Regions from separate parts of the Streptomyces poriticola genome, predicted to be linked through region 3. Evidence: riboswitches for the same ligand, from Rfam matches in the RefSeq annotation. Region 3 holds a riboswitch; each other region holds the start of a gene.
What was found. A riboswitch is a leader RNA that binds a small molecule or an ion and turns the genes downstream of it on or off. The one in region 3 is predicted to bind cobalamin.

Region 1 (10,052 bases), on a different contig from region 3:
TCCTGCCACTGCCGGTCAGGGGCGTCGGGTCCGACAGTGGTGTCCATGACCGCAGACCAGACACCGGCACTGACCGGCACGCTCGTGGCCCTCGGGATCCTGGCCCTCCTGGTCCTGCCCTCGCTGCCCGGCATCGTGCGCGACCTGCGCATCGACCGCCAGCTCGGGAGGGCCCAGGAGGACCGGGGGAAACCGGAGCGGGCTCAGAAGTCCTCGTCCAGGTCGACGGTGCCCTCCACCGCCACCTGGTACGCCGACGGGCGCCGCTCGAAGAAGTTGGTCAGCTCCTGAACACCCTGCAGCTCCATGAAGGAGAAGGGGTTCTCGGAGCCGTACACCGGGGCGAAGCCGAGCCGCATCAGCCGCTGGTCGGCGACACACTCCAGGTACTGCCGCATCGACTCGGTGTTCATGCCCGGCAGGCCGTCACCGCACAGATCGCGCGCGAACTGCAGCTCGGCCTCGACGGCCTCCTTCAGCATGTCGGTGACCTGCTGCTGGAGTCGGTCGTCGAAGAGCTCCGGTTCCTCCTTGCGGACGGTGTCCACCACGTCGAAGGCGAACGACATGTGCATCGTCTCGTCCCGGAACACCCAGTTGGTACCGGTCGCCAGACCGTGCAGCAGTCCCCGGCTGCGGAACCAGTACACGTAGGCGAAGGCGCCGTAGAAGAACAGGCCCTCGATGCACGCGGCGAAGCAGATCAGATTGAGCAGGAAGCGCCGGCGGTCGGCCTGCGTCTCCAGGCGGTCGATCTGCTCGACCGAGTCCATCCACTTGAAGCAGAACTCGGCCTTCTCCCGGATGGACGGGATGTTCTCCACCGCGTCGAACGCGGCGGCCCGGTCGTCCGGGTCGGGCAGGTAGGTGTCCAGCAGCGTCAGATAGAACTGGACGTGCACCGCCTCCTCGAACAGCTGCCGGCTCAGGTAGAGCCGCGCCTCGGGGGAGTTGATGTGCTTGTACAGCGTCAGCACCAGGTTGTTCGCCACGATCGAGTCGCCCGTCGCGAAGAACGCGACCAGCCGGCCGATCATGTGCTGCTCGCCGGGGCTCAGCTTCGCCAGGTCGGCGACGTCGGAGTGGAGGTCGACCTCCTCGACGGTCCAGGTGTTCTTGATGGCGTCCCGGTAGCGCTCGTAGAAGTCCGGGTAGCGCATCGGACGGAGGGTGAGCTCGAAGCCCGGGTCGAGGAGATTGGCGTTACGGGGACTCATTACTGGCAGGCCTCACAGGACTCGGGGTTCTCCAGGGAGCAGGCGACGGCCTCGGGGTCGGCCGCCTGCTGGGCGGGGATGGGGTTCTCGGACTGCGTCCGGCCCTGCGCCGCGCGGGCGATCCGGGTCGCCGGGCGGGAGCGCAGGTAGTACGTCGTCTTCAGCCCGGACTTCCAGGCGTAGGCGTACATCGAGGAGAGCTTGCCGATGGTCGGCGTCTCCATGAACAGGTTGAGCGACTGGGCCTGGTCCAGGAATGCCGTACGGGCCGCGGCCATGTCGATCAGGCCGCGCTGCGGGATCTCCCACGCCGTGCGGTACAGCCCGCGCACGTCCTCGGGGATCCAGGCGAACTCCTGCACCGAGCCGTTGGCCTCGCGCAGCGCCTCGCGGGTACGGGCGTCCCACACGCCGAGCGCCTTGAGGTCCTGCACCAGGTACGAGTTGACCTGGAGGAACTCACCGGACAGCGTCTCGCGCTTGAACAGGTTGGACACCTGCGGCTCGATGCACTCGTAGACACCGGCGATCGAGGCGATCGTGGCGGTCGGCGCGATCGCCAGCAGCAGGGAGTTGCGCATGCCTACGGAGGCGATCCGCTCACGCAGCGCCGCCCAGCGCTCCGGCCAGGTCAGCTCGACGTCGTAGTGGTCGGGGTGCAGCACACCGCGGGCGGTGCGGGTCTTCTCCCAGGACGGCAGCGGGCCGTTGCGCTCGGCGAGGTCGGCGGAGGCCTCGTAGGCGGCGAGCATGATGCGCTCGGCGATCCGGGTGGACAGCGCCTTCGCCTCGGGGGAGTCGAAGGGCAGCCGCAGCTGGAAGAAGACGTCCTGCAGGCCCATCGCGCCCAGGCCCACCGGGCGCCACCGGGAGTTGGAGCGGCCCGCCTGCTCGGTCGGGTAGAAGTTGATGTCGACGACGCGGTCGAGGAAGGTCACGGCGGTGCGGACGGTGTCGTCCAGCCGCTCCCAGTCGACGTCCTGCGCGGCCGGGTCGACGAACGCGCCCAGGTTGACCGAGCCCAGGTTGCAGACCGCGGTCTCGCCGTCGTCCGTGACCTCCAGGATCTCCGTGCAGAGGTTGGAGGAGTGGATGACGTGACCCGGCTCCGCCGTCTGGTTGGCGGTGCGGTTGGCGGCGTCCTTGAACGTCATCCAGCCGTTGCCGGTCTGCGCCAGGGCGCGCATCATCCGGCCGTACAGCTCGCGGGCGGGCAGCGTCTTCCTGGCCAGCCCCGCGGCCTCCGCCTTGCGGTACGCGGCGTCGAACTCCTCGCCCCACAGGTCGACCAGCTCGGGCACGTCGGACGGGGAGAACAGTGACCACTGGCCGTCCTCGGCGACCCGGCGCATGAACTCGTCCGGCACCCAGTGCGCCAGGTTGAGGTTGTGGGTGCGCCGGGCGTCCTCGCCGGTGTTGTCCCGCAGCTCCAGGAACTCCTCGATGTCGGAGTGCCAGGTCTCCAGGTAGATCGCGGCGGCGCCCTTGCGCCGGCCGCCCTGGTTCACCGCGGCGACCGAGGCGTCCAGTGTCTTCAGGAACGGCACGATGCCGTTGGAGTGCCCGTTGGTGCCGCGGATCAGCGAACCGCGGGAGCGGATGCGGGAGTAGGACAGCCCGATGCCGCCGGCGTGCTTCGAGAGGCGGGCGACCTGGTGGTAGCGCTCGTAGATGGAGTCCAGCTCGTCCTTGGGGGAGTCCAGCAGGTAGCAGGACGACATCTGGGGGTGCCGGGTGCCGGAGTTGAACAGCGTGGGGGAGGAGGGCAGATAGTCCAGGCGGCTCATCAGGCCGTAGAGCGCGGCGACCTCGTCCACCGAGCGGGCCGTGTCGTCCTCGGCGAGTCCGGAGGCGACGCGCAGCAGGAAGTGCTGGGGCGTCTCGACGACCTTGCGGGTGATCGGGTGCCGGAGCAGATAGCGACTGTGCAGGGTGCGCAGCCCGAAGTAGCCGAACCGGTCGTCGGCGGCCGGGTCGATCAGCGCGTCCAGCCGGGCGGCGTGCAGCCGCGCGAACTCGGCGGTGCGGTCGGCGATCAGGCCCTCGCGGTGGCCGACGGCGACGGAGTCGGTGAAGGTGACGACGCCCTGCGAGGCGGCCTCGGCCCGGATGCCGATGGTGAGCAGCCGGGCGGCCAGCCGGGAGTACGCCGGGTCCTCGGAGATCAGACCCGCCGCCGCCTCGGTGGCCAGCTCGCGCAGCTCCGACTCGTCCGCGCGGGCGGACCGGCCGCGCAGCGCGGCGGCGGCGACCCGGCCGGGGTCGGCGTCGGGAAGGTCGGCGGTCAGCCGGGTCAGGGTCCGCAGCAGGGCGGCACCGGGCCCGTCGCCTTCCTCGGTCACCGGGGTCGCTGAAGCCGGGTCGGCTGGCGCGATGGTCACTGGGGCTCTCCCTCGCTCGGCACGGGGCCTGGCGGAGGGCAGGGGGCGGCACGGGCGCCCGCGGCGCCGCGTCCACCGGCCCGATTCCACGAGGCCCGGACGTCTCTGCACCCGGGCCGGACGGCCGGGTGCACTGTCGGCAGGTCCTCGGACTGAACCAAGTGCGCGCATCACGCGGGTACGCGAAAAACGCACAAGTACACCGTTGCGGGACAGTTCCGGATTCGCACCGGATTCCCCTGCGGCGACAGCGAGCACGAGCATACATCTTGTGCCGGGCCCCGGTGTCACCCCCAGATGTTGTGTCCGGGTGGTGTGTCGCAGTGGTCCCGTATGCCGTTGCCGCCCTGGTGTCAGAGCGTCAGCTCGTAGGCGAGGAGCGTGATGTCGTCGACCTCCGGCAGGGGGTTCCAGTCGCGCGCGGGGGTGCGGACGAAGCCCAGCCGCTCGTAGATGCGGTGCGCGGAGTGCATCGAACGCTGGGTCGACAGCACGAGCCGCACGCAGCCCGGCACCTCTCTCGCGCGGTCCGCGCAGGCGCGCACCAGCGCCTCCCCGGCGCCCCGGCCGCGGGCGGTCCGGTCGACGGCGAGCATCCGTATCTCGGCTTCCCCGGGTCCGGCGATGTCGGCCATCGGCCCGCCGGACGGCACGAAGGTGACCCCGCCGAGCAGCTCCTCGCCGGCCACCGCGACCAGTACCTCGGCGGCTGCCGCCCGCTTCGCCACGTCCCGCAGCTCGCGCAGGTAGCCGTCGCTCTCCCCGAAGTCGAGGAGGCCGTCCTGGAGGTAGGCCTGAGCGGTGATCTCGCCGACGGTGCGGTACTCGGCGGGGGCCGCCCGCCGGATGACGATGTCCATGGAGCCGAGTCTGCCCGACGGGTACGACAACGGGCCGCCGGATTTCCCGGCGGCCCGTCGGCAGTGTGCGGGCTGGGACAGCCCTAGTGCGACGACGATCCCGCCGTGGCCGGCGGCAGCTCGACCTGCACGCCCGGGTCGCCGGCGTCCGCCGTGTAGTCCTCGGGGCTGGTCTCGTCGGGGCCGTCGGGTGCCTTCAGGGCCCGCAGGACGACGGTCAGGACCACGGTGACGACGATGTTCAGCACGAACGCCGTGAGACCGATGTAGCCGATCTCACCGATGCCGGGGATCTCCTTCGAGGAGCCGCCGAAGTGCTTCTGCGTCGGCGAGGAGACCCCGTAGGCGGCGAGTGTGCCGTAGATCATGCCGACCGCCCAGCCGGCGAGCAGCGCCCAGCGGTGGAACCAGCGGGTGAACAGACCGCCGACGAGCGCCGGGAAGGTCTGCAGGATCCAGATGCCGCCGAGGAGCTGGAAGTTGATCGCCACCGTCTTGTCCATGCCCAGGACGAAGACCAGGGCACCCACCTTCACCAGCAGCGACACCAGTTTGGAGACCCGGGTCTCGTCCTTGGGCGTGGCATCCGGCCTGATGAAGTCCTTGTATATGTTGCGGGTGAACAGGTTCGCGGCAGCGATCGACATGATGGCCGCCGGGACCAGGGCGCCGATGCCGATGGCGGCGAAGGCGACGCCGGCGAACCAGGCCGGGAACATGTTCTCGAACAGCTGCGGGATCGCCAGCTGCCCGTTCTCCACCGTCACCCCGGCCGCGATGGCCATGAAGCCCAGCAGGGCGAGCAGGCCGAGCATCACCGAGTACAGCGGCAGGATCGTGGTGTTGCGCCGGATCACCTCACGGCTGCGCGAGGACAGCGTCGCGGTGATCGAGTGCGGGTACATGAACAGCGCGAGCGCCGAGCCCAGTGCGAGGGTCGCGTACGTCCACTGGCTCGCCTCGGTCGGGACGAGGCCGCCCTTGCCGGTCTCGGTGAACTTGTCGCCGGCCGCGGCGAAGATGTCGTCGAACCCGCCCAGCTTGATCGGGATGTAGATGATCGCCACCGCGATCACGATGTAGATCAGTGTGTCCTTCACGAACGCGATCAGTGCGGGGGCGCGCAGACCGGACGAGTAGGTGTACGCCGCGAGCACACCGAAGGCGATCAGCAGCGGCAGGTCCTTGATGAACCAGTTGGTGTCCTCGCCCCCGCCGATCCCCATCACGTCCAGCACCGCCTGGATGCCGACGAGCTGGAGCGCGATGTATGGCATCGTTGCCAGGATGCCGGTCACCGCCACCGCCAGGGACAGTCCCCGGGAGCCGAACCGGCCGCGCACGAAGTCCGAGGTCGTCACGTAGCCGTGCTTGTGGGAGACCGACCACAGGCGGGGCAGGAAGGTGAAGATCAGCGGGTAGACCAGGATGGTGTACGGCACGGCGAAGAAGCCGGCCGCTCCCGCCGCGTAGATCGCCGCCGGTACGGCCACGAAGGTGTACGCGGTGTAGAGGTCGCCGCCGAGCAGGAACCAGGTGACCCAGGTGCCGAAGGAGCGTCCGCCCAGGCCCCACTCGTCGAGGCTGTGCTCGTTCTCCGCCTTGCGCCAGCGTGCGGCGAGGAAGCCCATCACGGTGACGAGCACGAAGAAGAAGACGAAGACGCCGAGCGCGACGCCGTTCACGCCGTCGTTCACTGCCCGCCACCTCCCCGGCGGGCGCGCTGGTCACGCTGCCACAGCTTGTAGGCGACCATCGTCAGCGCGGTGGAGATGACCACCCACGCCATCTGGTACCAGTAGAAGAACGGGATGCCCGCGAACTCGGGGTCGGTCTTCGCGTACGAACCGACCCACATCATGGCCACGAACGGTGCGGCGAGGCAGAGGCCGATGACGACGCGCACGGGCGTCACCACCGGCCCTCTGTTCGCCTGTGGGGCTTGTGACATCCTGCGGCTCTCCGTCCCCTCGGTGATCACCCGGTGCGATGCGCAGGCAATCTAGGTGACGGCGCCATGACAGCGAAAGCCCTCGTCCGCATATCGGTACCGCTTTTCCGCGGGTCCGCCACGCGATTTCCGCGGGTCCGCTACGCGCTCTCCTCCTCGGGCCGCTTCAGCCGTGCCACGAACTTGTAGCGGTCGCCTCGGTAGACCGACCGCACCCACTCCACCGGCCGGCCCTCCCGGTCCAGCGAGTGCCGGGAGAGCATCAGCATCGGCAGGCCCACGTCGGTGCCGAGCAGCCCGGCCTCGCGCGGGGTGGCCAGCGAGGTCTCGATGGTCTCCTCGGCCTCGGCGAGATGGACGTCGTACACCTCGGCCAGCGCCGTGTACAGGGAGGTGTACTTGACCAGGCTGCGGCGCAGCGCGGGAAAGCGCTTGGCGCTCAGGTGGGTGGTCTCGATGGCCATGGGCTCGCCGTTGGCCATGCGCAGCCGCTCGATGCGCAGGACCCGGCCGCCGGTGGCGATGTCCAGCAGCCCGGCGAGCCGGTCGTCGGCGGTGATGTAACCGATGTCCAGCAGCTGCGAGGTGGGCTCCAGGCCCTGGGCGCGCATGTCCTCGGTGTACGAGGTGAGTTGCAGCGCCTGGGACACCTTGGGCTTGGCGACGAAGGTGCCCTTGCCCTGGATCCGCTCCAGCCGGCCCTCGACGACCAGTTCCTGCAGGGCCTGGCGCACCGTCGTGCGGGAGGTGTCGAACTCGGCGGCGAGGGTGCGCTCGGGCGGTACCGGTGTGCCCGGCGCCTGCGTCCGGGTCATGTCGAGCAGATGCTTCTTCAGTCGGTAGTACTTGGGCACGCGCGCGGTACGGACACTCGTCCCACCCTCGTTCTCCGCACTGCTGACGTCGGTGCTCATCGTCTGCCTTCCCGGCTCCGGTGCCGAAGCGACCGACATCCACAATCGGCCACGGCTCACATCGTGGCACGGCATCGTACGCGGTGTTTCCGCACGCTCCGTGATCCCCTCTGTATACCCGCGGGTCACTCGTTGGTCTAGTCCATCGCGCCGCGTGGCCCCCGCTGGTCTGCGCGAACTGGTCCGGACCGGCGAGGTGCCGCACTCCCGGTGGTATACCCGCCCGGCGATGATCCGTTCCGCCGCTTACGGAATGAAAGGTCCCTGCATATCTCGGTCGGATCACGGACGAGAGGTGCGCCGTTGCACACCCTTGACAGCCCTATTGGTCTGGGCCAAGCTCCCGGTACTGGTCTACACCATTGGTCCAGGTCCCGGCCCCAGAGGCGGTAACGCGTCGTCGAACACCGCGGGGAGGCAGGGGGGTTTGTGGCATCCCTGAGGAGGGTGGCGTGAAGCGCAGGCTTATATCCGCGATCGGTGTCGCGGGCATGATGATATCGCTCGCGGCGTGCGGGGGGTCCGACGACAAAGCGTCCGAGCAGGACCCGAAGGACCGCAAGGGCGAACTCACCGTCTGGCTGATGGTCGACGCCCAGAGCAGCTGGCCCGAGCTGGTCGACCAGGCCAACGCCGATTTCAACAAGAAGTACCCCGGCGTCAAGGTCAACGTGCAGTACCAGCAGTGGGCCGACAAGACCAAGAAGCTCGACGCCGCGCTGTCCGGCGACAGCTTCCCCGACGTGGTCGAGCTGGGCAACACCGAGACGATGACCTACATCCTCAACGGTGCCCTGGGCGAGATCGACCCCAAGAAGTACGACAACTCGGACACCTGGATCAAGGGCCTCGCGGACACCTGCTCCTACGAGGGCAAGATGTACTGCGTCCCGTACTACGCCGGTGCCCGCGTGGCCATCTACAACAAGGACATGTTCAAGGCCGGTACCGGCTCCGACCAGATGCCGGGCACCGAGGCCGAGCTGCTCGAGGCGCTCGACAAGGTCCAGGACAAGTACAAGAGCGACAACGCCTTCTCCTCGCTCTACCTGCCCGGCCGCTACTGGTACGCCGCCATGTCCTACGTCGCGGCCTACGGCGGCCAGATCGCCACCTACGACGAGGGCGCCAAGGAGTGGAAGGCCTCGCTGTCCACGCCGGAGGCGCAGCAGGGCATCCAGCACTTCGTCGACCTGGTCGAGAAGTACAACAACGGCGACCAGACCAAGGACGAGCAGGACCACGCCAACGTCATGGCCAACGAGAAGGCGGCCCTGCTCTACGGCAACGGCTGGGAGGCCGGCAGCGTCGTCGACGGCGAGGCCAACGGCAACCCGGAGCTGGAGGGCAAGATCGCCACCGCGGGCATGCCCGGCCCGGAGGGCAAGACCCTGCCGTCCTTCATCGGCGGCTCCGACCTGGCCACCATCTCCAAGTCCGACAACCAGGACCTGGCGCAGGACTGGATCTCGATGTTCACCAGCGAGAAGGCCCAGGCCGCGCTGGCCGCCAAGGACATCCTGCCCAACAACACCGAGCAGCTGGAGCCGCTGAAGTCCAAGCCGGAGACGGCACCGATCGCCAACGCGGTCCCGGACGCCTGGTTCACCCCGATCGCCCCCGGCTGGGCCGCGGTCGAGAAGAAGGAAACCCTCGAGACGATGCTGCTCGACATCCTCAAGGGCACGTCGGTCGCCGACGCCACCAAGAAGGCGGACGAGGAGATCAACTCACTGATCAACGAGACCGCCTGAGCCACGGGCGACCCTCGTCGACCTCCGGTGCCTTGTCCGGCCGTCCGGCCGGACAAGGCACGTCGGGTGGGCCGGCCGCCCCGGGCGGGCCGGCCCCCGCCCCGATGCAGATCCCTCGAACGGAAGGCCAGCACAGTGAGTGCCGCCGACATCAAAGCAGCCGAACCGGAGGTGTCCGCCCCGCAGGCGAACCCCGGTGGCGGCCCGGCACCGTCCCCCTCCCGGCGGAGCCGCTGGACCAACGGTCCGCTGCTGCCCTACCTGCTGATCGCCCCGGCTGTCGTGGCACTCGCCTCGGTGTTCGTCTGGCCGCTGATCAAGACCGTGATCATGTCCTTCCAGGACGTGGGCCGACGGGAGCTGTGGACGGGGGACGCCGCCGAGTGGGTCGGCTTCGAGCAGTTCACCAACATCCTCGGTGACGGCGAGTTCTACGACGTCCTGTGGCGCACCGTCCTCTTCATGGTCGTCTGCGTCGTCACCACCATGGCCGTCGGGCTCTTCCTCGCCCACTCCATGCAGCGCATGTCCAAACCCTTCCGGCTGCTGCTGACCGGTGCGCTCATCGCCGCCTGGTCGCTGCCGCTGCTGGTCGCCACCTCGATCTTCCGCTGGTTCGCCGACTCCGACTACGGCGTCGCCAACATGGTCCTGACCGAGTACCTGGGGCTGGACTTCCAGGGCCACAACTGGTGGCTCGACCCCAAGCAGGGCTTCCTCATGATCGGCGCCGTGGTGGTGTGGGGAGCGGTGCCGTTCGTCGCGATCACCCTGTACGCCGCGCTCACCCAGGTGCCGGCCGAACTGGAGGAGGCCGCGGCACTGGACGGCGCCGGGCGCCTCGGGATCTTCCGCTATGTGACCTGGCCGGTGATCAAGCCCGTCTTCCAGATGGTGGCCACGCTCTCGGTGATCTGGGACTTCAACGTCTTCGGCCAGGTCTTCCTGATGCGCGGCAACAAGCCGGAGCCCGAG
Region 2 (10,052 bases), on a different contig from region 3:
ATGGGTGGCCATCACCACGGTGGTGCCGCCCGCACGCAGTCCGTCGAGGGTCGCCAGCAGCCGCTCCTGCCCGTCCGGGTCGAGCCCGGCGGTCGGCTCGTCCAGGATCAGCACTCGCGGCCGCATCGCGACGGCACCGGCGATCGCCGCCCGCTTGCGCTGCCCGTACGACAGCAGATGCGTCGGCCGGTCGGCCAGCGCGGCGATGTCCAGCGCGGCCAGCGCCTCGCCCACCCGGTCCCGCACCTCGGGGTCCGGCAGCCCGAGGTTGAGCGGCCCGAACGACACGTCCTGCGCCACGGACGCGGCGAACAGCTGGTCGTCCGGGTCCTGCACCACCAGCTGCACCGTGGTCCGCAGCCGGGTCAGCCCCTTGCGGTCGTAGGTCACCGGCTCGCCCGCCACCGTCAGCCGGCCCGTACGGGGCTTCAGCCCGCCGCTGAGCAGCCGCATCAGTGTGGTCTTGCCGCTGCCGTTGCGGCCCAGCAGCGCCAGCGCCCGCCCCTCGGGCACCCGGAAGTCCAGGTCGCGCAGTACGGTGGGCCCGTCCTCGTACGCGAAGGAGGCGCCCCGCAGGGCGACGAGCTCGGAGTCGCTCACGTCAGCGGCCTTTCCAGTAGGAAGGTGAGGACGGCCAGCACCGCGAGCAGCACACAGCTCGCGGCGGTGAACGGCACCGACACCCGGGCCTCGGGCACCAGCACGCGCAGCGTGCCGTCGTAGCCGCGCCCGGCGAGCCCCGTCTGCAGCCGCGCCGCCCGGTCGAAGGACCGCACGAACGCCGTGGCGCCGAGCCCGGCCAGTGAACGCCAGGCCGCGGCCCGCGAGGTGTGCCCCAGCCGGGCCGCCTGCGCCTGCCGCACCCGGCGCACCGAGTCCAGCAGCAGAAAGCTCATCCGGTACGTCACCAGCGCCACGTCGACCACCGGTGCGGGCACCCCGGCCCGCACCAGCCGCGGCAGCAGGTCGGACATCGGGGTGGTGAACGCGAACAGCAGCACCCCGAGCGAGGCCGCCGAGGTGCGCAGCAGCAGCCCGCCCGCCCGCGCCGGACCGCCGTCGGCCGGTGACAGGAACGCGTCCGGACCGCCGACCTGCACCAGCAGCGGCAGCGCCCCGGTGACACAGAAGCCGAGCGGCACCCGCCAGGCCCGCCACAGCCGGCGCGCCGGCACCCCCGCCGGGCCGAGCAGCACCGCGAGCGCCGTCACCAGCACCAGTGCCGCGCCCGGCCAGGGCGGCAGCGAGATCGCCAGGAGGGTCAGGCCCAGCCCGAGCACGGCCTTGTCCACGGGATGGCGGCGGCGCCAGCGACTGCTGTGCGCCGCCGCGTCGATCGGCAGCACTCAGTCCCCGGCGGGGGCGTCCTGCGGGGCGGCCAGGGCCCGTTCCTCGCCCTGCCGCCTGCCCCGGCGCAGCCCGAAGTAGTAGGCCAGCACCCCGGCGCCGAGCGCCGCCTGCAGGGCGAACAGGGCGGACTCGATCTCCCCGGACGGCGGTTCGTACAGCGGCGAGAACCACGGCTCGTAGTCCGGGTCGATCTCGGTGATCGCCGTCTCCGCCTCGCCGTCCGCGCCGGCGAACGGCTCCTCCTTGTGGTCGCCGAGCCCGAACACGAGCGGGATCACGGCGAGCGCGGCCACCGCGAGCAGCAGCAGGGCGTTGATCCGTGTGTTGCGCTTCACTGGGCCACCGCCTCCTGGTCGGCCTGCTCGGACTTCTTCTTCGGCCTCGTCAGCAGCACGCCCAGCCGGGTCAGTTCGCCCTTGCTGGAGCGCACCAGCAGCCGCATCACCAGCACCGTGAGCAGGCCCTCACTGACCGCGAGCGGGACCTGGGTGACGGCGAAGATCGAGCCGAACTTGCCGAGCGCGCCGGCGAAGCCGCTGCTCGGGTCCGGGAAGGCCAGCGCCAGCTGCACGGAGGTGACGCAGTAGGTGGACAGGTCGGCGACGAACGCGCCGAAGAACACCGCGACCATCAGCGGCACGTCGTAGCGGCGCAGCAGCTTGTAGACGGCGTATCCGGCCCAGGGGCCGACGATCGCCATGGAGAAGACGTTGGCGCCGAGCGTGGTCAGCCCGCCGTGCGCCAGCAGCAGCGCCTGGAACAGCAGGGTGATGGTGCCCAGCACCGCCATCACCGGCGGCCGGAACAGGATGGCGCCCAGCCCGGTGCCGGTCGGGTGGGAGCAACTCCCGGTGACCGAGGGCAGTTTCAGCGCGGACAGGACGAACGTGAAGGCCCCGGAGGCGCCGAGGAGCAGAGTGCTCTCCGGATGCTCCCTGACCTCGCGGGTGAGTGACCGTACTCCGTGGACGACGAACGGCGCAGACGCGGCGCCCCAGGCGACCGCGTGCGCCGGAGGCAGAAAGCCCTCGGCTATGTGCATGGCTCGGCAGACCCTCTCCAGCACCTCGTGGATGGTTGACGCGCCTCGGCCGGTCTCCTGGCTGACGGGTACCACCGCCCGCACTCCGCCTTCCCGGGTCCGTGAGGACCCAGTGGCTGCCCGCGAGGGCCGGAGCCGGACTTCCCGATCACAGTGGCGAGGGCCGCACCGGCATCACACCGGATTTCCCGTTCACCGAGGCGTGGTGACAGTAGTGCGGCGGGGTCCCGCTGACAAGGGCGTGCCCGGCGCTCGGAACGAGGTCACGCGCCCGATGTGCGCCGTCACCCGGGCCGGTCGCGGTCGGTCCGTTCCGCCCGCCGGACCGCCAACTCGCGCATCCACTGGCCCAGCGCGGTGGCGCCGGCGGTGAGGAACACGAAGGTGTACAGGATCTGCACGATGGTCACGACGCGGGCCGTCTGGCCCCGCGGGGTGATGTCGCCGTAGCCGACGGTGGCGAGCGTGACCACGGTGAAGTACAGGGCGTCGAGCCGGGTGTGCAGCCCCGAGAACTGGCCCGGCTGATGGGACAGCGCATAATACGCGGCGGCGAAGACATGTACGGCCAGTACGGTGAGCAGGGCGATGGCCAGGCCGGGCCGGGCGCCGGGGCGTTCGGCGAGCACCTGGCGGACCTGGCGCAGCAGCAGCAGCGCGACGAGCGTGAGCACCAGGCAGAACACCACCCAGCTCAGCACGGGGTGCTGCGGGCCGAGATGGTCCAGCGGCAGCAGGAAGTAGGCGACGACCACGAGCGCGGCGAGGACCGTGCGCGGCAGCCAGGAGCGGGCGGTCCGCCAGGAGCCCGGCCAGGGCCTCCGCCGGGAGCCCCTCCCGAAGTCCCGTCGGGAGTCCCGTCGGCCGGTCACCGGGCCGCCCCCGCCGCCCCGGCCGTGTCCGTCGCCCCCTCGGGCCGCTGCCGCCGCACCAGCTGGCCGACGATGAAGGCGACGACCGACGCCGCGACGATCAGCGGCATCTGCTCGGCGGCGTCCCCGCCGAGCAGGAGCGCCGCCAGCACCGCGCTGGCCAGCGGCAGCCCGGTGGTCGCGGACGCCGCGGCGGCGATCCCCAGTCCCAGGGCCGGCGCCGTACCGAACCCCGGCAGCCCGGAGAAGGCCGTGGCCGTCGCCGTGCCCAGCAGCACCGCGGGGAAGATCGGGCCGCCCCGCAGACTGCCCAGCGAGACGGCCCACGCCAGCCCCTTGCAGGCGACCAGCGCGACCAGCGCGCCCACCGACCAGGCGTGCGGATCCGCGGCGAGCTCGGCCAGCGTGGCCTGCCCGGACAGCGCGGCCTCGGCCGGGGAGCGGCCCGTGATCAGGGCGTAGGCGGTGATACAGACACCCACGGCGGTGGCGCAGGCCACGGTGCGGGCGGCCTTGCTGCCCCGCCGGGTGAAGCCGACGGTGGAGCGGCCCAGTTCACGTCCCAGGGTGACCAGCACCGCGATCAGCGCCGCCACCGGCAATCCCCACAGGAAGTCGCCGACGTCCGGACCGGCCGCCGACGGGAGCTCGCCCAGCGCGAGTGCACCGGTCTCCAGGCCCGTCCAGTCGCCGAAGCCGGTGAACACCAGCGCGCCCGCGGCGCTGGCCAGCAGGCAGGGCAGCAGCAGTGCCACCAGCCGGGCGCCGCCCAGCCCGGCCCCCTCGATGAGCAGCACCGCCGCCGCGATCGGCCCACCGAGGATGGTGGAGATGGCCGCGGTGGACCCGGCCGTCGCCACCACCGCCCGCGCCTTCGCATCCGCCGCGGCCGACCGCCGCACCGCCAGCAGCGCCAGCCCGCTGCCGATCGCCAGCAGCGGCGCCTCCGGGCCGAGCACCACCCCGAGCGGCAGCGTCGCCAGCGCGGCCAGCACCGTGCCGGGCAGCTCCTTCGGACCGACCGGCGCACCGCCCAGACCGTTCACCGGCAGATGGCCGCCCGAGCCCGGGACCCGGGTCACGATCGGTGCCAGGATCAGCCCGGCCAGCACCAGCGCCGGCAGCGGCCACCACCAGGGCGGCCCGGCGTAGCCGAGCGCCTCGGGCGCCGACTCCCACACCCAGTGCTGGAGCAGGTGCTGGAGCCCGACGAAGAAGAAGCACGCGAGGGCGATCGGCACGCCCAGCAGCACACACAGCAGCAGCAACCGCAGATAGCCGCGGCTGAGCACGGTGTCGCGCAGTGACTGCTCGGCCTGCGGCACGGCCGCGTTCGCCGGCGCGCTCATGTGGTCCTCCGGGGCTCCCCGACGGCATGTGGGGCCAGTCAACGCGAGGCCCGCACCGGCCGCATGTTCTGGCCTCCGACCCGGGCTCACCCGTCCGGCGCATCCCGCATGGCCGTATGCCGCCGCTCCGCGCAGGCTCGGAGGACCCGTGAGAAAGGACGCCGCTCATGAGCCAGCACGACGCACCTTCCCCCGGTACGCCCCCCGCAGGCACCCCCTCCTCCGGCGGCACCGCGCCCCCGCGGACGCGCACGGACCGGGAGAGCGGATGGGTGGCCGGCGGCGTCGTCTTCGCGGGCGTCCTGCTGCTGTGCAACGGCGCCTTCGCGGTGCTGCAGGGCATCGCGGCCATCGCCGAGGACGACGTGTACGCCCAGGTCGGCGGCTACGTCTACGAGTTGGACCTCACCGGCTGGGGCGTCGTCCACGTGATCCTCGGCGCGCTGCTCCTCGTCACCGGCTACGGCCTGCTGAAGGACATGACCTGGGCCCGCGTCGCGGGCATCGTGCTGGCCGCGCTCAGTCTGATCTCCCAGTTCCTGTTCCTGCCGTACGCGCCCTTCTGGTCGGTGGTCCTGATGGCGATCGACGTCTTCGTGATCTGGGCGCTGGCCAGCCGCCAGGAGCCGGCCGGCAGCCAGGCGCAGGCGGGGCGTACGGTCTGAGCGGACCGGCGCCCGCGACCGGACCGGGGGGGGGGGTCGCGGACCGTGTCGCAGTTGGGCCGAACGGGTGACATGGCGTAAGAATTGGCTGGTGCAGGCAGCGAAGGCGAGTCGGAACGGGGGGAGCCGGTGAACAGCCACGACGTCACCGATGAACAGTGGGAGGGGCTCGCCCAGGTCGTTCCGCTGCGCGGGCGGGACGCATGGCCGTCCTCGGTGGGGCACCGCGCCCTGCCGGAGGCCGAGACGGAGGCACGCCGCCGGTTCGTGGTGCTGCGCGTCAACATCTTCGCGGACGCCCGCGACGTCGCCGAGACCCTGATGGCCGGCATCCCGGTGCTGCTCGACCTGACCGGCGCGGAGACGGAGGTCGCCAAGCGCGTCCTCGACTTCAGCACCGGCGTGGTCTTCGGGTTGGCCAGCGGGATGCACCGGGTCGACCGCAACGTCTTCCTGCTGACCCCGGCGGGCATGGAGGTCAACGGCCTCATGGAACAGGCGGGCGCCCCGGGCATCTGACGCCGGGCAGGCCCGCGCGCGGAAGCCCGGCCCGCGCCGACGCCCCACCCACCGGCGGCCAGGACCAGTCCGCCCGTGTACGGCGCCGGCCCAGGACACCCACCGACGGCGGACCGCGCCGCTGCCGGGGGCGGGTACCCACCGGTCCCGGGGGGTGCCGCTGGGCGGCGCCCCTCATCCGGACCGTACCGCTTCGGCTGGGGCGGCCGTCCCCGTCCGACCGCGGGTGCCCGCTGCCGAGGCCGGGCGGCCCCCCGCCCGACCAGGGCGGTCGTGCTTCCTCCAGCGCCTCGAGGGCCTTGGAGGTGCCCCAGGGCCGCACGGGTGGGTGCGGGCGGCACCGCGTCGGCGCCGGGCTGGGCCCCCGACCATGCGGTCGTCGCACCGCCGCCGTCCCCGTAACCGGCGGGCGGCGGCGTGCCGGGTACCCTCGGCGGAGTTGCCGCCGGCGCCACCGGGCGTGAGCCTCCCGGCCTCGGCCGCAGGCCCCCGGCCCCCCGCAGGCAGGCGTACCCGCCCCCGGCGGGCGGGCCCTCGGCGCGGGCGCCACCCTGCGGCCGGCCGCCGCCCCGAGCCGGTGACCGGCGTCCGCCGCACCGGGCAGGTGCCCGGCACTCGTCACCCCGGGGCAGGTGACCGGCGTCAGCCGACCCGGGCGAGTGACCCGGGGTCCGCCGCACCGCGCTCCGGTCCCCCGAACGTGGGAAGGCCCCCGGGGCGGAACGGTTCGCCCGCCCTCCGCGGCCCTACGGTCCGGGCATGCCCGTGCCCGACGCGCCGTCCCCGCAGGCCACCCCCTCCGCACCTGCCCCCGGGGCACACCCGGAGCGGCGGCCCTGCGTCACCGAGCTGCGGTTGGCCGCCTTCGCCGGCCTGCGGCGCACCGCGCTCCGCCTCGGCCCGCTCACCCTGCTGACCGGCCCCAGCGGCTCCGGCAAGACCAGTGCGCTGCGGGCGTACGAGGCGCTGGCCCGGCTCGGCGGCGGCGCCCCGCTGGGCATGGTCTTCCCCGACCCCGTCTCCTGCGTGCCCGACGGCGCCCGGCCCGACGCACAGCGCCGTCGCGGATTCCGGATCGGCTGCACCGCCGACGGACCCGAGGGCCCGGTCCGTCTGGACGTCGCCGTCCAGGCGGAACCCGAACTCCGAATCGTCGGCGAACGGCTGAGCGCCGACGGCGTCGTCCTGCTGGAGACCGCGCTGCGCGATCCCGGGCGGCGCACCGTACAGGCCGCCTGGCACACGGCCGGACCGGCGCCGGTGACCCGCGCGCCGCTGCCGGACGACCGGCTCGGCACCACGCTGCTGCCGCTGCGCGTGGCCGGCAAGACCGACGGGCAGCGCCGCGTGCTCGCCGCCGCCGAGCAGACGGTCGTCGCCCTGCGCTCGGTGTTCGCCTGCGACCCCCGGCCCGGCCGGATGCGCGATCCGGTGCCGGCCGGCACGGGACGGCTGCTGCGCGGCTGCGACAACCTCGCCGACGTGCTGTGGCGCACCCGCGCCGAATGCGGGCAGCGGTACGCGCAGTTCGTCGCCGCGGTGCGCACCGGATGCGCGGGGCCGGTGGCCGACGTGCTGGCCGAGCCGATCACCGGGGGAGCGGTGCGGGCACTGCTCGAGCGGGGCGACGGCACCCGGAGCGGACTCGCCCGGCTCGGCTACGGCGAGGTGCGCTATCTCGCCCTCGCCCTGGTGCTGCTCACCGGGCCGGGTGTGCTGGAGGTCGACCCGGCCGGCGAGGTGCCGGGCGCTCTGCAGACCCTCACGGTCCTGGCCGACGGCTTCGACCGGGGCCTGGACCCGCACCAGCGGGGCGAACTCCTCCGGCTGGCGGCCCGGATGTGCGAGCGGGGGCATCTGCGCCTGGTCGGCGCGGTCAGCGACGCCTCGTGGGCGCGCGAGGCGACGCGCGGCGTCACGGTGGTACACCTGGACGCGTGACCGATCACCCCCGCGACCTGGCGGCGCTGCAGCGCCGGCTGGCCGAGTTCGCCGCCGTGCGGCACTGGCAGCCGTACCACACCCCCAAGAACCTCGTCACCGCGCTCAGCGTCGAGGCCTCCGAACTCTTGGAGATCTTCCAGTGGTTGACGCCCGAGGAGTCGGCCCGCGTGATGGCCGACCCCGACCGGGCGCACCGCGTCCGCGACGAGGTCGCCGACGTCCTGGCCTATCTGCTGCAGCTGTGCGAGGTGCTCGGCGTCGACCCGCTGGCCGCGCTGGAGGCGAAGGTCGACCGCAACGAGCGCAGGTTCCCGGTACCGCCGAACCCACCCGACAGTCACCCCGAGTAGTCGTCAACCTGCCCGAAACCGATTTGTTGTCCACAGATTTCCGTCTTCCTCTGGCTTTTCGTCCCACAGACCCTCACTCTGGGTAGTGGACAACGGAGTTCGGGCGGACGCGCGTGACTGCGCGTCGAAGGACGGACGGGGGCAGCGCATGGACGCTGTGCGGCTCATCGTGACGAGCAGGCGTGCCCTGACCGCCGGCGGTGATGTGCCGGAGATTCTCGCGGAGGTGTGGCAGGCGCAGGCCCTGGCACAGGCCATCGGCAGCCGGCTCGCGGTCTCCGGGCCACCGGAACTGCGCGGCGAGGCACTGGGGCTGACCGAGCTGGCGGGGCGCGGCTGCGGTGTGCTGCACACGCCGGCGCTGGGCCCGGGTGAGCTGCGCGCCGCCCAGCTCACCGAGCTGGGTGACGCGCGCCAGGCCCTGATGCGCCTCGGCGCGCTGCTCGGGGAGATAGGCATCGCCCTGGTCGGCATCGCCTGCGCGGCGGACGACGAGGGCACCTACTGGCAGTGCATGGAGGCGATCGACGCGGCCGACGAGTGCCGGGACCGTGTCCAGGAGATGCTCCGCAAACTCGCCGACCGGGACGCGGTGTTACCCGAGCGCGAGGCGGGCTGACTCCACCCGCGCTGCCGGACCGGCCGGCTGTGCCTCCGGCGCCGGAGGCCGGACAGACCCTCCGCGTCAGTCCGTGCCGCGCCCGTCCTCGGCCGGTCCGGGTCCCGGACCCGCTCCCGGCGCCGGGGAAGGGGAAGGGGGACCGGGCGGCTGCAGTTCCGCGTCCAGTGCCGACAGGTCCGCGTTCAGGGCCGCCATCAGCTCCTCCATCTGCTGCAGCAGCCCTTTCGGCCGGGCTGCGGCCCCGCCCTGCTGCGGTGCGGTCTCTTCGGACATGACGGCCTCCTCGGCCCCTGGCCCCCGGGGGAGGCCGACACGGTGACACTCCGGCGGTCGCGGGCCGGTGCGGGTGCCGGGCGGTCCGGCTCCGCCCGAGCCAACGATCACCCGTCGGGGCCGGTCACTGGCAGGGTCCCGGCGACGGCGCACCGTTGACGCGATTTCACCCGACCGTGGACACCGCGGCACACACGGCCGTCGACGGACGATCTCCGCCCCTGTTCGAGCAGGCAGGACGGATCCATGGATCTCCGCATCCTCACCGAGCCCCAGCAGGGGGCCGGCTACACACCCTGCTCACCGTCGCCAAGGCCACCGAAGACCTCGGCTTCGACGCCTTCTTCCGCTTGACCCGGCCCGCTGCCGGACCCCGTGACAGGCACCGGAATAAACAAAGGCGCCGGTCGGCCCCGTGTGCGATGGTGTGACCGTCGTCCTGCCGAGCCCCCGGGAGCACTCCCCTGGGGGCTCGCGCACGTACGGCACCCTCGTCATCACCATCCGGCCGGAGAGGCCCGCCGCATGTTCCTGACCATCACCACCACCGGTACCCCCGAACGCCCCGCCACCGACCTCGGCTTCCTGCTCCACAAGCATCCCGGGAAGGCGCAGGCGTTCGACACCTCCTTCGGCACCGCCCATGTCCTCTACCCCGAGGCGGAGCCCCAGCGCTGCACGGCGGCGCTGCTGCTGGAGGTCGACACGGTGGCCCTGGTCCGGCGTGGCAAGGGCAAGGGCCGCGGCGGCGCCCCCGACGCGGCCCTGGCCCAGTACGTCAACGACCGCCCCTACGCCGCCTCCTCCCTGCTCGCCGTCGCCCTGAGCCGGGTCTTCTCCAGCGCCATGCACGGAGCCTGCCGGGCCCGGCCGGAACTGCCCGGCGAGCCGCGCCCGCTGCGCGTCGAGGTGCCCGCACTGCCCGCTCGCGGCGGAGCCGACCTCGTACGGCGGCTCTTCGAGCCGCTCGGCTGGTCCGTCGCCGCCGACCCGGTCCCGCTGGACACCGAGTTCCCGGAGTGGGGCGACTCGCGCTACGTCCGGCTGGTCCTGGAGTCGGAGGCGC
Region 3 (10,052 bases):
CCGCGACCATCCGGAGGTGGCCCGCGCGCTGGTGGCGCTGCACCGCCGCTACCGCGACGCCGCCGAGCAGGCCGCCGCCCTCGGCTCACCGGCCACCGGCGGCGGGCTGCTGCCCCCGGGAGAGCCGCACGACGAGGTACGGGACTTCTTCTACGCCCACCACAACCACTTCGAGCCGCTGGACACCGAGGCCGAGCACACGGCCGGGGCGCTGGGGCTGCGGCCGGGCCGGGCCGCCGACCCGCTGGTGGCCCGGCTCGCCGAGCGGCACGGGGTGCGGGTGGTGCAGGCCGCGCCGGGCCGGGCCGCCGACGCCCGGCGGTACGACGCCGACACCGGGCTGCTGTTCCTCTCCCCCTGGCTCGGCGACGGCCGGCGGGCCTTCCAGCTCGCCACCCAGCTGGGCCTGCTGGAGCACGGCCCGCTGCTCGACACGCTCTCCGACGGCGCCACGGAACTGACGTCACCGGAGTCGCGGGCCCTGGCCCGCATCGGCCTCGCGAACTACTTCGCGGGCGCGGTGCTGATGCCGTACACCGCCTTCCATGCGGCGGCCGAGGAGGTGCGCTACGACATCGAGCTGCTGTCCGCGCGGTTCGGCGTCGGCTTCGAGACGGTCTGCCACCGGCTGAGCACCCTGCAGCGCACCGGACGCCGCGGCGTGCCCTTCTCCTTCCTGCGGGTCGACCGGGCCGGGAACATCTCGAAGCGGCAGTCGGCGACCGACTTCCACTTCTCCCGGCTGGGCGGCACCTGCCCGCTGTGGACGGTGTACGAGGCGTTCTCCGCGCCGGGGCGGATCCTGACGCAGGTGGCCGAGATGCCGGACGGCAAGCGGTACTTCTGGATCGCGCGCACCATCACCCGGGGCGGCTACGGGCGGCACGCCCCGCGCGCCGAGTTCGCCGTCGCGCTCGGCTGCGAGCTGCGGCATGCGCACCGGCTGGTCTACGCGGAGGGCGTCGCACTGGACGATCCGCGCGCGGCGACACCGATCGGGCTGGGCTGCCGGATCTGCGAGCGGCGCGACTGCGCCCAGCGGGCCCGGCCCCCGGCGGGCGGGCGGCTGGCGATCGACCCGGACCGGCGCACCCATGTGCCGTACCCGGTGGAGAGCGGCGGCCGGTGACGACAGCGGTCGGTCGGGGCGACGGGCGGTCCCAGGGCAGCGGGTTGAGGGCGACGGCCAGGGCAGCGAGTGGAGAGCCACAGCCAGCCAGGGCCGCGACCGGGGTGGAGGGCAACGGCCAGCCAGGGCCGCGACCGGGGTGGAGGGCGACGGCCGGTCAGGGCGGCAGGCGGTCAGGGGGCCTGCTCGCGGTGGCGGCGCAGCAGCACCGCTATCGCCCGGCGCAGGGAGTCCGCGTCTCTCTCCCCCACCGCAGCCGCGCCACCGGCCTCCGGTGCGGGACCCTCCGTGCGCTCCGCGCCCGCGGACTGCCCGGGGCGGGCGTCCGCGGGAGCCGCGACCAGGTCCTCCAGGTCGCGCAGCAGCCGCTCGGTCCGGCGCATCCGCTCGGACAGGATCCGCACCCGGGCGCTCTGACCGCCTGTCTGGCGGCGGCTCGCGACCAGTTGCTCGTACTCCGCGACCGTCAGGGCGACCGCCTCCCGGCCCCCTAAGGTGATGCGCCGCGGCTGGGGGTGTCCGGCCACTCGGTCCTCCGCTCGCCGTCCGGGTGTCCTCCACAGAACGTGCGAGGGCGGCCGGATGGTTCCGCGGGCCGCCCTCGCACCGTCCGTGCACCGTCCGTCGCGTCAGCGGTGCCGGAACTCCGGCGCGCGCTTGTCGACGAAGGCGCCCATGCCCTCCTTCTGGTCCGTGGTGGCGAACACCGCGTGGAACAGACGGCGTTCGAAGCGGACGCCCTCGGCGAGCGTGGTCTCGAACGCCCGGCCGACGGCCTCCTTGGCCATCATCGCCACCGGCAGCGACATACCGGCGACCGTGTCGGCCACGGCCAGCGCCTCCCCGAGCAGCTCGTCCGCCGGTACCACCCGGGAGACCAGTCCGGCGCGCTCGGCCTCGGCGGCGTCCATGGTGCGCCCGGTCAGGCACAGCTCCATGGCCTTGGCCTTGCCGACCGCCCGGGTCAGCCGCTGGGAGCCGCCGATGCCGGGGATGACACCGAGCTTGATCTCCGGCTGGCCGAAGACAGCGGTGTCGGAGGCGAGCAGGATGTCGCAGAGCATGGCCAGTTCGCAGCCGCCGCCGAGCGCGTAGCCGGAGACGGCCGCGACGGTCGGGGTGCGCAGCTGCCCGAGCCGGTCCCAGGCCGCGAACCAGTCGGCGAGGTACATGTCCATGTAGTCGTGGGGTCGCATCTCCCTGATGTCGGCCCCGGCCGCGAACGCCTTCTCCGAGCCCGTGATCACGATGCAGCCGCACTCCGGGTCCCGGTCGAGGGCCTCCGTGGCGGCCACGACCTCGTGCATGACCGTGAGGTTCAGCGCGTTGAGCGCCCTGGGCCGGTCGAGGGTGACCAGGGCGGTGCGGCCCTTGCGCTCGACGCGGATCGTCTCGTACGCGCCGTTCGGTTCCGTGGTCATGTCCGGTCTCCGTTCGCGTCCCTGATGGTCCGTACGATGCCGGAGAAGTCCTCCGTGTCACCGGCGCGTTCGGCATAGGCCGCGTACAGCTCGGCGGCGCGCAGGCCGAGTTCCGCATGGACGCCGCCCTCGCGGAGCGCGTTGGCGGCCAGCCCCAGGTCCTTGGCCATGAGGGAGGCGGCGAACCCCGGGCGGTAGTCGCGGTTGGCGGGGCTGGCCGGCACCGGTCCGGGGACGGGGCAGTTGACGCTGAGCGCCCAGCACTGGCCGGACGCCGTCGAGGCCACGTCGTAGAGGGCCTGGTGGGACAGACCGAGGCGCTCACCGAGGACGAACGCCTCGCTGACGGCGATCATGGAGACGCCGAGGATCATGTTGTTGCAGATCTTGGCGGCCTGACCGGCGCCCGCCCCGCCGCAGTGGACGGCCTTCTTTCCCATGGCCTCCAGCAGCGGGCGGGCCTCGGCGTACTCCGCCTCTCCCCCGCCCGCCATGAAGGTCAGCGTGGCGGCCTCGGCGCCGACCACCCCGCCGGAGACGGGGGCGTCCAGGGCGCGCATCCCGGCGGTGGCCGCCCGCTCGTGGGCGGTGCGGGCGTCGGCGACGTCGATGGTGGAGCAGTCGACGAAGAGGGTGCCGGGACGGGCGGCGGCGAGGATCTCGTCGTACAGGCCGAGGACATGGTGCCCGGCGGGCAGCATGGTCACCACCAGGCCGGCCCCGGCGACGGCCGCGGCCGCGGAGGCCGCGGGTTCCACCCCGGCCTCGGCGGCCGTCCCCACGGCGGATTCGACCAGGTCGTGGCCGAGGACGCGATGGCCGGCCCTGACCAGGTTCGCGGCCATGGGGCCGCCCATGTGTCCGAGTCCGATGAACGCGACGGTCCTGCTCACCAGGCCACCTCCGCGGCGGTGTCGGGTCCGGCGGCGAGCCCGAGTTCACGCTCGCCGAGGGGGGAGAAGAAGCGCTCGACGTCGGTGTCGGTGACCTCCACGAGAGTGGCGGGCGACCAGCGCGGGGAACGGTCCTTGTCGATGACCTGGGCGCGGATGCCCTCCACCAGGTCGGGGGTGGTCAGGGTGGCGCAGGAGACCCGGTACTCCTGATCGAGCACCCGCTCCAGCGGGCCGAGTCGGCGGGCCCGGCGCAGCGCGGCCAGGGTGACCTTGAGCGCGGTCGGCGACTTGGCGAGCAGGGTCTCGGCGGCCTCTTTGGCGGCCGGGTCGCCGTGGGCGAGCAGCCGCTGCACGATCTCCTCGACCGTGTCGGCGGCGTAGCAGGCGTCGATCCACTCCCGCCGCCCGGCCAGTTCGCCCGGGGGCGGCGGCTGCACATGGCGGGCGAGCACGTCCCGTACCGGAAGCCGGGCGAGGTCCGCCACCAGCTCCCCCAGCACGGCGGACGGCACATGGTGGTCGGCCAGTCCGCACAGCAGGGCGTCCCCGGCCCCGGCCTGCGTCCCCGTCAGGGCGAGGTGGGTGCCGAGTTCGCCGGGGGCGAGGGCGAGCAGGTAGGTGCCGCCGACGTCCGGGACGAAGCCGATGCCGGTCTCGGGCATGGCGATCCGGGAGCGCTCGGTGACGATGCGGACGCTGCCGTGCGCGGAGACGCCCACGCCGCCGCCCATCACGATGCCGTCCATGACGGCGACGTAGGGCTTGGGGTAGCGGGCGATGCGGGCGTTGAGGTGGTACTCGTCGCGCCAGAAGGCGGCCGAGGCCGTGCCGTCGCCGTCGCGGGTGTCGTCGTGGATGGTGCGGATGTCGCCGCCCGCGCACAGGCCCCGCTCCCCCGCGCCGGTGAGGACGACGGTCTCGACGGCCGGGTCGTGCTCCCAGGCGGTGAGCGCCTCGTCGATGCGGCGGACCATGGGGTGGGTGAGGGCGTTGAGGGCCTTCGGGCGGTTGAGGACGAGGTGTCCGGCGCGCCCCTCGGTGCGCACCAGCACAGGGTCGTCGGCGGGGGTCATCCGAACGCCTCCGTCAGGCCGCGGGCCACGATGACGCGCATGATCTCGTTGGTTCCTTCCAGGATCTGATGGACCCGCAGGTCGCGGACGATCTTCTCGATGCCGTACTCGCTGAGATAGCCGTAGCCGCCGTGGAGCTGCAGCGCCCGGTCGGCCACGGCGTACCCGGTGTCGGTGGCGAACCGTTTCGCCATCGCGCACAGGTACGGCGCCTGCGGATCCCCGGCGTCCAGCGCCCGTGCCGCCTGCCGGACCAGGGCGCGGGCGGCGGCCAGTTCGGTCGCCATGTCGGCGAGACGGAAGCGCAGCGCCTCGGCGTCCAGCAGCCGGCGGCCGAAGGCCTCCCGGTCGGCGAGGTGGGCGAGACTGCGGTCCAGGGCGCTGCGGGCGCCGCCGAGGGAGCAGGCGGCGATGCCGAGCCGGCCGCCGTTCAGCCCGTTCATGGCGATGCGGAAGCCCTGGCCCTCGCGGCCGAGGAGCCGGTCGGCGGAGAGCGGGACGTCCTCCAGGAAGACCTGCCGGGTGGGCTGGGCGTTCCAGCCCATCTTCCGCTCGTTCGGGCCGAACGAGACGCCGGGGTCGTCCTTCTCGACGACGAACGCGGAGACGCCGTCGGCGCCCTCGGCGCCGGTGCGGGCCATCACCACGTACAGCTGGGAGGCGCCCGCGCCGGAGATGAACTGCTTGACGCCGGTGAGCCGCCAGCCGTCCCCGTCGCGGACCGCGCGGGTGGTCAGGGCGGCGGCGTCGGAGCCGGCACCCGGTTCGGTCAGGCAGTAGCTGGCGAGGTCCTCCATCGCGCACAGCCGCGGCAGCCGGCGCTCACGCTGCTGCGCGTCGCCGTAGTGGTCGATCATCCAGGCGACCATGTTGTGGATGGAGAGGTAGCCGGCGATGGACGGGCAGCCGGAGGCGAGGGTCTCGAAGACGAGGACGCCGTCGGCGCGGGTCAGCCCCGAACCGCCGGACTCCTCGCGGACGTAGACGCCGCCGAGGCCGAGTCCCGCGGCCTTGCGCAGCACGTCGACGGGGAAGTGCTTGTCGCGGTCCCAGTCGAGGGCGTGCGGGGCGAGGTGGTCCTGGGCGAAGTCGAGGGTGGTCTCGACGAGGGCCTGCTGGTCCTCGGTGAGCAGGGTGCTGGTCATGGCGTCACCGCATGGTGGGGATCGTGAAGCTGGCGCCCTCGCGCTGGCCCGCCGGCCAGCGTGAGGTGACGGTCTTCGTCCGGGTGTAGAAGCGGATCGCGTCGGGTCCGTGCTGGTTGAGGTCGCCGAAGCCGGAGCGCTTCCAGCCGCCGAAGGTGTGGTAGGCGACCGGCACCGGGATGGGCACGTTGACGCCGACCATGCCGGTGTTCACCCGCCGGGTGAAGTCGCGGGCGGTGTCGCCGTCGCGGGTGAAGATCGCCACGCCGTTGCCGTAGAGGTGCTCGCTGGGCAGGCGCAGGGCCTCCTCGTAGTCGGCTGCGCGGACCACCGACAGCACGGGCCCGAAGATCTCCTCCCGGTAGATGCGCATCGCCGGGGTGACCCGGTCGAAGAGGCTGGCTCCGGCGAAGAAGCCGCCCTCGTGGCCGGGCAGGGTGAAGTCCCGGCCGTCGACGACGAGTTCGGCGCCCTCCGCGACGCCGAGGCCGACGTAGGAGCGGACCCGGTCGAGCGCGTCCCGGCCGACCAGCGGTCCGAAGTCGGCCTCGGGGTCGTCACTGCGGCCGATCCGCAGCCCGGCGATGCGCTCCTTCAGGCGGGCCACCAGGGCGTCGGCGGTCTGCTCGCCGACCGGGACGGCCACCGAGATCGCCATGCAGCGCTCGCCGGCGGAGCCGTAGCCCGCGCCGATCAGGGCGTCCGCGGCCTGGTCGAGATCGGCGTCCGGCATCACGATCATGTGGTTCTTGGCGCCGCCGAAGCACTGGGCGCGCTTGCCGTGGGCGGCGGCGGTGGCGTAGACGTGCGCGGCCACGGGGGTGGAGCCGACGAAGCCGAGGGCGGCGACACGGGGGTCCTCCAGCAGGGTGTCGACGGCCTCCCGGTCACCGTGGACGACGTTGAGGACGCCCGGGGGCAGCCCGGCCTCCAGGAAGAGTTCGGCGAGCCGCAGCGGAACCGACGGGTCGCGCTCCGAAGGCTTGAGGACGAAGGCGTTTCCGCAGGCGAGTGCCGGGGCGGCCTTCCAGAGGGGGATCATCGCGGGGAAGTTGAAGGGGGTGATGCCGGCCACCACGCCGAGCGGTGCGCGCAGCGAGTGCACGTCGATGCCGGTGCCGGCGTTGTCGGTGAACTCGCCCTTGAGCAGATGCGGGATGCCGGCGGCGAACTCCACCACCTCCAGGCCCCGCTGGATGTCCCCGTGGGCGTCGGCGACGGTCTTGCCGTGCTCGGCGGAGAGCAGCCGGGCCAGCGTGTCCTTCTCCTGCTCGACGAGGTGCAGGAAGCGCATGAGGACCCGGGCGCGGCGCTGCGGGTTGAAGTCGGCCCAGGCGGGCTGGGCATGCTCGGCGTCGGCGATCGCCGCCTCGGTCTCGGCGCGGCTCGCCAGCGGGACGCGGGCCTGGACCTCGCCGGTGTTGGGGTCGTGGACGTCGCCGAAGGACCCCGAGGTTCCCGGGGTGTGCTTGCCGCCGACGAAGTGGGTGAGTTCGCGCACGGTGGCGCGGTCGGACTCGCGGGCCATGGGTGCCTGCTCTCGTCAGGTGATCCGGGGACGGCGCGCGGCCGGACCCGGCGCACGCGGTGACATGGGTGCGTGCGCGGGCGGGGGGCTGCGCGAGATCGCGTACGGCGGGGTGCCGTCAGGTCGTGACGGCCGGGTGCGGACGGACGTCCGGGTGGGGCGCGGGCCGGGTCACGGGCCGGACGGGGTCGTGGATGCGCACCGGTGCCATGCGTGTCAGCTCCATCCTCGTGGACAACACGGAACGATCCCGCGGCCGGTATCCTGACTTCCGGATCTGCGCGCGCCGTCCGCCTTCCCGACCTTCCATCTGGTCAGTGGCGTGCTGCTCGACGGCGTACTCCCCGGTCACAGTGGCGGGACCGTGCCGGATTCACACCGGCTTCCCTGCACCGCGGGCCTTGGCCACGACTATATAGTTGGACGTCCTAGTAAATCCAGCCCCGGCGGTCGCGGGGTCGCCGGCCCCTCGCACCCGGACTCGGACCCGGACCCGGACCCGGCAGGGGCCCGGAGTCGGCCGCCGCCCCACCGGCTCGGGCGTCCGCGGTGCGCGCGGCGCGGCGGAGCGCACCGGGGCGCGGAAGCGGGCGCGGCAGGCGGCGCGCCGGAAGGTGGTCCGCTCGTGCTGGTCCTCGCCGGCCGGGTCTCCGGCCCCGGCTTCGGCTTACCCCGGGCTGCACATCCCTGTCGGCGGGTCCGGTGGCGGCTGCGGTGGCGGTCCGGTGCCGGGTGTCGGCGGGCGGTCCTGGAGTCGCGGCATGCGCGTCGTCTCCCTGCTGCCCGCCGCGACCGACATCGCCGCCGAGCTCGGCCTGTCCGCGCGGCTGGTCGGCCGCACCCACGAGTGCGACTGGCCGCCGGGTCGTACGACTTCTCGTTCTCCGGGCTGAAGACGGCCGCCGCGCGCTGGGCGGAAGGGCACTCCGGCGCGGACCTGCCGGTGGCAGACGGCGCCGCGTCGCTGCAGGAGGCGACCGCCGACGTGCTGACCCGCAAGGCGGTGGCCGCCCGCCGGGAGCACGGCGTCGGCACGCTGGTCGTGGTCGGCGGGGTGGCGGCCAACTCCCGGGTACGTGCGCTGGCCGAGCAGCGGTGCCGGGCCGCGGGGATCGTCCTGCGCGTTCCCCCGCCACGGCTGTGCACCGACAACGGCGCCATGATCGCGGCCGTCGGCGACCTGCTCGTACGCGCGGCCGTCGGCGACCTGCTCGTACGCGCGGGCGCCGGGCCCGCACCGCTCGAACTGCCGGTCGACCCGTCGGCACCCCTGGAGTACGCGGCGCTGCATCCGGTGGCGGCCCTGTCGGGCGCTGTGTGACCGCCCCGATCCGCAGGCCGCCGCGGGACCGGGTGCGCGGCGGACGGCACAGGGGCCGTGCGGCGCCCTGCCGGATCCCCGGGAGGAGTCCGGCTCTGCCGGGGCTCAGTTCGGACTGGGCTTGAGCACCACGAAGTCCGCCCCGGCGGGGTCGACGCAGACGGCGAGCCGGCCGACGCCCTCCATGTCCTCCGGCCCCATCTGGACGGTGCCGCCCTTCTCGCCGGCCCTGGCGACCGCGGCGTCGCAGTCGGTGACGGCGAAGACCGGATGCCAGTAGGGCCGTCCGTCGGTCAGCGCGAGGTCCTCCGGGCGCATCCCCATCATGCCGCCGTGCATCCGCTCCTCGGGCAGACCGGCGGGCGTGACGAGAGTGTAGGTGCCCTCGCCGCCCGGCATCTCCATGTCGCTGTACTGCCAGCCGAAGACCGAGCCGTAGAACTCCTTCGCCGCCGCGGCGTCGGTGGTCATCAACTCGGTCCAGCTCAGCGAACCTGGCTGGTCGGCCAGTTCGAAGCCGTTGGTCCTCCCCGGCTGCCACACCGCGAACTGGCCCCCGAGCGGATCGCTGTACTGGGCCATCCGCCCCCAGTCGTCCAGATCTCTCGGCGCGACCCGCACCGTGCCGCCCCCGCGCTGCACGCTCCGGGTCGTGGCGTCCGCGTCGGTGACGGTGTAGTAGACCATCCAGGCCGAGCGGGCGCCCTCCTCCGTGAGCTTGCCCAGTCCGGCGACGATCTTCCCGTCCTTCCGGAACATTCCCCCCTCCGGGGCGTCCCCCTCCCCCATGGGCTCGAACTCCCAGCCGAGCACCGTGCCGTAGAAGTCGGCGGCCGCCCGGACGTCCGGGGCGCCGAGGTCGAGCCAGCAGGGCGAGCCGGGGGCGAAATCAGTGGTGATCACGGCGATTCCCTTCGCAGATCCTGTCCGTCCCAGCGTGGCACCCGCCACTGGCACCCGCCCGCCGGTCGGGGCGTCCGGGTGCCGGGCCGCGCCGGCAGGGCCGGTCGGGCCACGGACGGGGCCGAGTGGCCCGTGGTGTGCCGTGGCGCACGGCTTCAGGGTGAGATCAGCGGTCCTCGAGGACTGGAGACCGCAACGGCACGCACCACCGGGCCGGCCGGACTCGCCGGGCGGTGCCCCGGAGACACGGAAGGAGCTTGAGATGACGTCCACCACCACGCTGGCCGCGGGGCTTCCGCCCGCTCACCGCGAGCGTCTGATGAAGGCCGCCCGCGAGGTGTCCTTCGACGGCGGAGCACGGCTGTTCGAAGAGGACCGGAGGGCCGACCGGTTCTGGATCGTCCGCACCGGCACCGTCATCCTCGACCTGCGGGTGCCGGGCCGTCGGGCCCCGGTCATCGAGTCGCTCGGCCCCGGCGAACTGGTCGGCTGGTCCTGGCACTTCCCGCCCCACCTGTGGCATCTGGGCGCCGAGGCGATGAGCCCGGTCCGTGCCTGGGAGTTCGACGCGGACGTGGTGCGGGACATGTGTGCGCAGAACGCGGAGTTCGGCCGTGCCGTGGGGGTCTGGGTCGG

Region 1: another riboswitch for cobalamin. It lies ahead of V5O46_RS25970 (ribonucleoside-diphosphate reductase subunit alpha); the one in region 3 lies ahead of V5O46_RS09345 (CoA-acylating methylmalonate-semialdehyde dehydrogenase).
Region 2: another riboswitch for cobalamin. It lies ahead of V5O46_RS20040 (energy-coupling factor ABC transporter permease); the one in region 3 lies ahead of V5O46_RS09345 (CoA-acylating methylmalonate-semialdehyde dehydrogenase).

What each region holds. Positions count from the first base shown of each region.
Region 1 is NZ_JBAGKH010000028.1:38,583-48,634, reverse strand. It holds gene V5O46_RS25980 (hypothetical protein) at 46-291, shown strand; gene V5O46_RS25975 (ribonucleotide-diphosphate reductase subunit beta) at 204-1,217, opposite strand; gene V5O46_RS25970 (ribonucleoside-diphosphate reductase subunit alpha) at 1,217-3,598, opposite strand; cobalamin riboswitch at 3,720-3,862, opposite strand; gene V5O46_RS25965 (GNAT family N-acetyltransferase) at 3,952-4,458, opposite strand; gene mctP (monocarboxylate uptake permease MctP) at 4,542-6,155, opposite strand; gene V5O46_RS25955 (DUF3311 domain-containing protein) at 6,152-6,409, opposite strand; gene V5O46_RS25950 (GntR family transcriptional regulator) at 6,550-7,323, opposite strand; gene V5O46_RS25945 (sugar ABC transporter substrate-binding protein) at 7,776-9,077, shown strand; gene V5O46_RS25940 (carbohydrate ABC transporter permease) at 9,213-10,052, shown strand, end outside.
Region 2 is NZ_JBAGKH010000016.1:9,096-19,147, reverse strand. It holds gene V5O46_RS20055 (ATP-binding cassette domain-containing protein) at 1-600, opposite strand, end outside; gene cbiQ (cobalt ECF transporter T component CbiQ) at 597-1,346, opposite strand; gene V5O46_RS20045 (energy-coupling factor ABC transporter substrate-binding protein) at 1,347-1,685, opposite strand; gene V5O46_RS20040 (energy-coupling factor ABC transporter permease) at 1,682-2,392, opposite strand; cobalamin riboswitch at 2,423-2,607, opposite strand; gene V5O46_RS20035 (potassium channel family protein) at 2,677-3,147, opposite strand; gene V5O46_RS20030 (voltage-gated chloride channel family protein) at 3,261-4,613, opposite strand; gene V5O46_RS20025 (DUF7144 family membrane protein) at 4,781-5,278, shown strand; gene V5O46_RS20020 (cell division protein SepF) at 5,408-5,797, shown strand; gene V5O46_RS20015 (AAA family ATPase) at 6,557-7,738, shown strand; gene V5O46_RS20010 (nucleotide pyrophosphohydrolase) at 7,735-8,091, shown strand; gene V5O46_RS20005 (DUF6099 family protein) at 8,240-8,710, shown strand; gene V5O46_RS20000 (hypothetical protein) at 8,777-8,986, opposite strand; partial or broken gene V5O46_RS19995 (LLM class F420-dependent oxidoreductase) at 9,233-9,336, shown strand; gene V5O46_RS19990 (3' terminal RNA ribose 2'-O-methyltransferase Hen1) at 9,512-10,052, shown strand, end outside.
Region 3 is NZ_JBAGKH010000004.1:370,287-380,338, forward strand. It holds gene V5O46_RS09315 (short-chain fatty acyl-CoA regulator family protein) at 1-1,129, shown strand, start outside; gene V5O46_RS09320 (hypothetical protein) at 1,303-1,656, opposite strand; gene V5O46_RS09325 (enoyl-CoA hydratase) at 1,759-2,550, opposite strand; gene mmsB (3-hydroxyisobutyrate dehydrogenase) at 2,547-3,443, opposite strand; gene V5O46_RS09335 (enoyl-CoA hydratase/isomerase family protein) at 3,440-4,519, opposite strand; gene V5O46_RS09340 (acyl-CoA dehydrogenase family protein) at 4,516-5,664, opposite strand; gene V5O46_RS09345 (CoA-acylating methylmalonate-semialdehyde dehydrogenase) at 5,669-7,192, opposite strand; cobalamin riboswitch at 7,430-7,611, opposite strand; partial or broken gene V5O46_RS09355 (tRNA (adenosine(37)-N6)-threonylcarbamoyltransferase complex transferase subunit TsaD) at 7,983-8,513, shown strand; gene V5O46_RS09360 (VOC family protein) at 8,619-9,416, opposite strand; gene V5O46_RS09365 (cyclic nucleotide-binding domain-containing protein) at 9,679-10,052, shown strand, end outside.